DNA from 2 places in the Janthinobacterium sp. 75 genome. Region 1 is predicted to be linked to the other one. Evidence: predicted binding sites of a transcription regulator. Region 1 holds the regulator's gene; the other holds the start of a gene.
The links. Region 1 encodes FliA, which starts transcription of late flagellar genes. Its sites were predicted from a motif close to CTAAAGTTTNNNNNNNNNNNGCCGNTA; they were not measured.
Positions count from the first base shown of each region.

Region 2: the regulator FliA is predicted to act here: its motif matches at 1,543-1,569, upstream of C8C89_RS25450 (flagellar protein FliT).

Region 1 is NZ_SORD01000001.1:2,251,971-2,255,383, forward strand. Features, by position in the region: gene flhF (flagellar biosynthesis protein FlhF) at 1-188, shown strand, start outside; gene C8C89_RS10240 (antiactivator of flagellar biosynthesis FleN protein) at 181-1,044, shown strand; gene C8C89_RS10245 (RNA polymerase sigma factor FliA) at 1,089-1,820, shown strand; gene C8C89_RS10250 (flagellar motor protein) at 1,802-2,548, shown strand; gene motD (flagellar motor protein MotD) at 2,554-3,342, shown strand; gene C8C89_RS10260 (translation initiation factor Sui1) at 3,393-3,413, shown strand, end outside.
Region 2 is NZ_SORD01000002.1:241,158-244,570, reverse strand. Features, by position in the region: gene C8C89_RS25455 (hypothetical protein) at 1-783, shown strand, start outside; gene C8C89_RS25450 (flagellar protein FliT) at 1,203-1,454, opposite strand; gene C8C89_RS25445 (M13 family metallopeptidase) at 1,710-3,413, shown strand, end outside.

The DNA of each region.
Region 1 (3,413 bases):
TTTATGTGTCGAACGGCCAGCGCGTGCCGGAAGACCTGTACCTGGCCGACCGCGGCTATCTGATCGACCGCGCCTTCAAGCTCAAGCGCGATGCGGCGGCGACGCAGTTTTCCGATGCCGAACTGCCGCTGCTGATGGCGCAGGCAGCTGCCCGCAACAATGAAGCGCGCGGGGTGCGCCTTGGCTAATTTCGATTTCGACCAGGCCGAAGGCTTGCGTCGCATGCTGGCCGGCCCGCAGCCGCGGGTGATGACTTTTCTCTCTGCCACGCCGCAGGACGACAAGGGTGCCATGCTGGTCAACCTGGGCGCCTCGCTGGTCTACGGCGGCAATGACGTGCTGCTGCTCGACGCCAGCGGCGGCAGCGATGGCGTCGCTGCGCGCCTGGGACTGGCGCACGGCGCCAGCCTGCGCGACGTGGCGCGCCAGCAGTGCGCCTTGAACCAGGTCATCCACCAGGTGCCGCAAGGCTTCGGCGTAGCCAGCCTGGGTGCGCGCAACCACCTGATGGACAGCATGGACTATGCGGGCGAGGAAGAACTGCGCCGCCTGGGCAAGACCTTCGAGGTGATGGCGCGCCAGAGCGGCATCGTGCTGGTCGACGGCGTCATGGCCGACGAGGGCGATTGCTTTCCCGTGCCGCTGATGGCCTCGTCCGATATCGTGGTGCAAGTGTCGACCAGCGCCACTTCGATCAAGGCGGCATACTGCCTGATCAAGCGCCTGAGCCAGGAACTGGGACGCCGTCCGTTTGGCATTCTGGTCACCGGCGCTTCCGAATCCGAGGCAAAAGTGGTATACGATAATATGGCGCAGGCGGCGAGCCGTTACCTGGCCGTGAAACTGACCTCGATGGGGTCGGTGCCTGCCGATGAGTATCTGCACCGCGCGGCGCGTCTGGGCCGCAGCGTGGTCGATGCCTTTCCGCTGGCGGGAGCTTCGGTGGCGTTTCGCGGACTGGCCGAGCGGCTGGCCCGTTCGGCGGCGCCGGTGCTCGGTGGCACCTTGTACCAGACGGGGAGCCCGCACCAGTTCAGCGTCTGAATCCATCATCAGCACACGATAGCAGTTAAAACAATAAGCAGCCTATGTACACGGTCAAAGGGAAATCGAACAAGGACTATTTGCTGACGGAGCACATTCCGCTGGTGAAGCGTCTGGCGCACCATATGAAGGCGAAATTGCCGCCTTCGGTCGAGGTCGATGACCTGATCCAGGCCGGCATGATCGGCCTGCTCGACGCCATCAGCCGCTATGAAGAGACGCATGGCGCGCAGTTCGAGACGTATGCCGTGCTGCGCATCCGCGGCGCCATGCTCGACGAATTGCGCACCAGCGACTGGTTGCCGCGCAGCATGCGCCAGAACATGCGCAAGATCGAAGAGGCGATGAGCATCCTGCAGCAGCGCCTGGGACACCCGCCGACGGAGTCGGAAGTGGCGAAATTGCTGAAAATGTCGCTGGCCGATTACCAGGAAATGCTGGGTGACGGCGGCGGCCACCAGTTGCTGTACTACGAAGACTTTCATGACCCGGACGGCAATGACAGCTTTCTCGACCGCCATTGCGTGGACGAGGACAGCGACCCCTTGCGGTCCCTGCTCGATACCGATTTCCGGCAATCCGTGATCGATGCCATCGACGCGCTGCCGCCACGCGAGAAAATGCTCATGGGCCTGTACTACGAAGAAGAGCTGAACCTGAAGGAGATCGGCGCGGTGATGGGCGTGTCCGAGTCGCGTGTCTCGCAGCTGCATACCCAGGCCGTCGCACGCCTGCGGGCAACCTTGAGGGAGCTGGCGTGGACTGGTCCAGCGTAATCGGGCTGGCGCTGGCGCTGGCGGGCCTCCTGGTCGGCCAGGCACTGGAAGGCGGCAAGATGGCCTCCCTGCTGCAGCCGGCCGCCTTTGCCATCGTCATCGTCGGCACCTTCGGCGCCGTGCTGCTGCAAACGCGGCTGCGTACTTTCGTGCGCGGCCTGGAAATGCTGCGCTGGGTGTTTTTGCCGCCGGCCGATACGCGCGCCGCGCTGGCGCGCGACATCGGGCAATGGAGCTTGACGGCGCGCCGCGACGGCCCGCTGGCGCTCGAGCGCCTGATGGAAAACACGGCCGACCGCTTCAACGCCAAGGGTTTGCGCATGATCGTCGACGGCATCGCCCCCGACAAGCTGCGCCAGCTGCTCGACGTGGAGATCTCTGCCTACGAAATGGCCGAGCGCCAGGCCGTCAAGGTGTGGGAGTCGGCGGCCGGCTATTCGCCCACCATCGGTATTCTGGGCGCCGTGCTGGGCTTGATCCATGTCATGGAAAACCTCACCGACCCGAGTAAATTGGGCAGCGGCATCGCCGTGGCGTTTGTGTCGACCATCTACGGCGTGGGCCTGGCCAATCTGCTGTTCTTGCCGGTGGCCAATAAACTCAAGGCCATCGTCTCGCGCCGGGTGCTGCAGTATGAAATCACGGCCGCCGTGCTGTACGACATCGCCACGGGCGACCACACGCGCATCATCGAAGAGCGCGTGGCCAGCCTGCTGCACGAGCACTGACCATGATGCGGCGCGCGCGCAGGAAGTATGACGAGGAACCGGACAACCAGGACCGCTGGCTGATCTCGTACGCCGACTTCATCACTTTGTTGTTCGCCTTTTTCGTCGTCATGTATGCGATTTCGCAAGTCAACGAAGGTAAGTACCGCGTCTTCCAGAATGCCATCGGCCAGGCTTTCAGCCTGGAAAAGGGCGCGCCGCCCATCATCATGGAAGCACCGCAAGCCATTGCGCTGCCGAATCCCGCCCTGAAACGCCGCACTGAAGCCCTCCGCCGCGAGCGCGAACACATGACGCGCCTGGCGCAGGATCTCACGTCCACCCTGGCGCCGCTGGTCAAGGAAGGCAAGGTCAGGGTCACGCAGACGAGCCGCGGCGTGAGCGTGGAAATCAATGCCAGTGTGCTGTTCGACCCGGGTGCCGCAGGGCTGACGGCCGAGTCGGACCAGGCCTTGCGCGCCGTGGCCGTGCTGCTCAAGGATGACACGCACGACGTGCAGGTGGAAGGGCATACGGATGTGCAGCCGATCAGCAATTCGACCTTTGCCTCGAACTGGGAATTGTCGGCCGCGCGCGCCAGCGCCGTGGTTCGCCTGTTCATCGCCAGCGGCGTGCAAGCGTCGCGCCTGACGGCCGTGGGACATGCCGATAATATCCCCGTGGCGCCGAATGCCACGCCGGAAGGGCGCGCGCGCAACCGCAGGGTCGCCGTGACGATTTTGTCGGGCATCCCCGAGACCGTGACGGAAGTGCCGACGTCGCCCGTCGCACCTGCTCCGGCGCCGGCCAACTGACCCTCGCCGCTTGGTACAATCGCTGCCTTCTTCCTTTTTAGCTATCCATCATGAAAAGCAGCTCCCTGGGC
Region 2 (3,413 bases), on a different contig from region 1:
AATGGTAGCGGCGCCGTCGTGCGCCTGGGCACCTTGTGGCTGACGCCAGCACCGCCGGCCGTCGCCAGTGCGCCAGTCAGGCCCGTCATTCCTGTGCCCGTGCCTGTGCCGCTGGCACAGCCACTGCCGCGCGCGATGCCCGGCGCGCCGCCGGCCGATGCCGCCGCGCTGGCGGCCCGCGCGCGCGCCGAGGGCCTGGTGCGTCCGGCACGCGTGTTTGTGCCGCCGCCCGTCGCGCCCATGCCATCTGCCCCGGCGCTGCGCCCGGCGCCGTTGCGCCGCGCCACTGCGCCCGTGGCAGCCTGCGCGCCGCAGGCCAATATGGAGCAGGCGCAAGCATGCGTGGCGCTGGACCAGAAAAACGCGGCCCTGAATGAAAAGCTCGGCGAATTGGAGGGCAAGATCGGCGCCTTGCAAAAGGCGCTGGCGCTGCCCGTCGTCACCGAACCAACCGCTCCACCGGCTGCCATACCGGCTGTGGCGGAAGCGCCGCATGCCAAACCCAAGCCCCTGCACGCGGCGCCGGCAGCCGACAAGGAAAAGAAAGCGGGCGGCAATGGTTTGATGTGGCTGCTTATCGGCACCCTGGCCTTCCTGCTGCTGACGGCGCTCGTCGTGTATGCCGTGCGTAAGCGCAGGCAAGCGGTGGGGGCGGGCACGCCGTCGAAATACTGGGTCTTGCTGCGCAAACCGTTCAGCCGCAAGAAGAAGGATGTGCCGGTGCTGACGGAAGCGCTGGAAGAGGACGCGGCCGAGGCGGAAGCGGAGCCGTTCTCGCGTTAACGCTGCTGCAAGGCCGCGCCCAGATTTGATATAAAAAAAGATATTGAAAAAAGATAGAAAGTGCCTGTCTATCGTGTTGCCTATTTCTTAAAGATGGTGATATGATTAATTCAGTGGACTTGCTCTACGATAAAACAGTCCCAGCCTGGCGCAGTCACCAACGATAGTGTGGCGCGGCAAACAGGTGTAGCGTTGCATAAACGCCTGGGTCTGGAAGCGGTTTGCGATGCCGACGATGTGCTCGCGAACGCCGGATGCAACCGGCAGCGAGGCGACGCCAGGAGATACCTGGGGCTCGCCTTCCAAATTCCCCTTCCTTGCTTTTCGGACGCCGCAAATGCAGCGCTCCGCGGCACGGCGGCAGACGTAAAAAAAGCACCCACAGGTGCTTTTGTTGTTTCTGGCGCGGCAATGTTGACCTACATGCGGGCGCGCGATCCCTGCATGGCGTTCGGCAGTTGCGTCATCCACGGTTCCGTGATGGCGCGGATTTCGCGATCATTGGCCAGGATTTGCTTGAGCAAGTCAATCTTGCGCTGGCGCGTAGCGCCGGCCAGGGCAGGCACTTTGCCCGTCATGGTCGTGCTGGCGGCGCTGGCGCACTGGTTTTCCAGGGTGTCCAAGCCATCCCAGTCGCTCGAACGTGCGGCGACGACCATTTTGTTGGTCATTCCTGCAATATTTTCATACATCGAGAGAACGTCGTTGGAGGTCATGAGCACACCCGTAACTAGTGAATGGATTACCGCTTGTCTAGATTAGCGGCAGGTTCAGCGGGAACTTGAGGGTGTTTTTGAAAAAAAAGTGAAAATAATTTGGATGGTTGTGGCTGGCTGCCGGAATCTCCCGCCGAGCCGTTGTTCCGCATGCGAAAAAGGTATGATTCTCAGGCTATGATTTTGCTTATTTTCATCGAAAGGATCGCCATGCACGGTTTGCGTTTTTCCTGGTCCCGGACTCCAGTCCAGGCTGCCATCGCCCTCGCCCTGGCCGGCGCCACCGTGGCCTATGTACCGGCTCAAGCGCATGGCCAGCAAGCGGCCACCAGCGCCGCTGTCCCCGCTGCCGCCACGGCGTCGCCCGGCGACGACTTCTATGACTACGTGAATGGCGACTGGCTGCGCAGCACGGAGATTCCCGCCGACCGCAGCAGCTGGGGCTCGTTCGCCATCCTCGCCAACTCGACCAACGAGCGCATCATCGGCCTCGTCGAAGGCCTGGCGGCGGCGCCGCAGGCGGATGCATCCGCACGCCAGGTCAGCGATTTTTACCGTTCCTGGATGGATGAATCGGCCATCGAAGCGAAAGGCTGGGCGCCGATCAAGCCCTTGTTGAGCAAGATCGATGGCATACGCGACCAGGCGGGACTGGCACGCGCGCTGGGCGAGAGCCTGCGCGCCGATGTCGATCCGCTCAATGCTACCAATTTTTATACGGAAAACCTGTTTGGCCTGTGGGTGGCGCAAGACTTGAACGACACCACGCGCAATGTGGCCTATCTGCTGCAGGGCGGGCTGGGCTTGCCCGACCGCGCCTTCTACCAGGACGACAGCGCGCGCATGCAGGGCTTGCGCACTGGCTACCAGGCGCATATCGCCGCCATGCTCAAGCAGGCTGGTTACAGCGATGCGCCAGCCCGCGCCGCGCGCGTGTTTGCGCTGGAGCAGAAAATTGCCGCCAGTCACGCCAGCCGCGAAGAGTCGGCCGATGTCGCCAAGGGCAACAACGCGTGGCGCGCCGCCGACTTCGCCAGCAAGGCGCCTGGCCTGGACTGGAAAGCCTTCTTCCAGGCTGCAGGCCTGGGCAGGCAGACCGATTTCATCGTCTGGCACCCGACGGCCATGAAGGGCAGCGCGGCGCTGGTGGCGAGCGTGCCGCTGGCGACCTGGAAGGATTTCCTGGCTTTCCACGCGATTAACCATTTCAGCACCACCTTGCCGAAGGCGGCCGCCGATCAGCGTTTTGCCTTTTACGGCAGCACCCTGAGCGGCACGCCGCAGCAGTCACCGCGCAGCAAGCGCGCGCTGGCGGCGACGAACGCGGCCCTCAGCGACGCCGTCGGCAAGCTGTACGTGGAGCGTTATTTCCCGCCTGAATCGAAAGCCCGCGTGCAAGACATGGTGGGCAATATCGTCGCTGCCTTCTCGCGCCGCATCGACAAGCTGGACTGGATGGCGCCGGCCACCAAGGCGCAGGCGCAGGAGAAACTCCAGACCCTGTACGTGGGCGTGGGCTATCCGGAACGCTGGGCCAGCTATGCGGGCTTGCGCGTGGTGCGCGGCGACGCGCTGGGCAATGTGCAGCGGGCGGAGCAGTATCATTACCAGCAGGAACTGGCCAAGCTGGGCCAGTCGCCTGACCGCAAGGCCTGGGCCATGCCGGCGCAGTTGGTCAACGCCGTCAACTTGCCGCTGCAAAATGCGCTGAACTTCCCAGCTGCCATCCTGCAGCCGCCTTTCTTCGACCCGCAAGCCTCCGACGCGGCCAATTATGGCGGCATTGGCGCCACCATCGGCCATGAGATCAGCCACAGCTTCGACGACCAGGGCGCGCAGTTCGACGCTCAGGGCAAGCTGCGCGACTGGTGGACACCGGCCGACCTGGCGCATTTCCAGGCGGCGTCCCAGCAA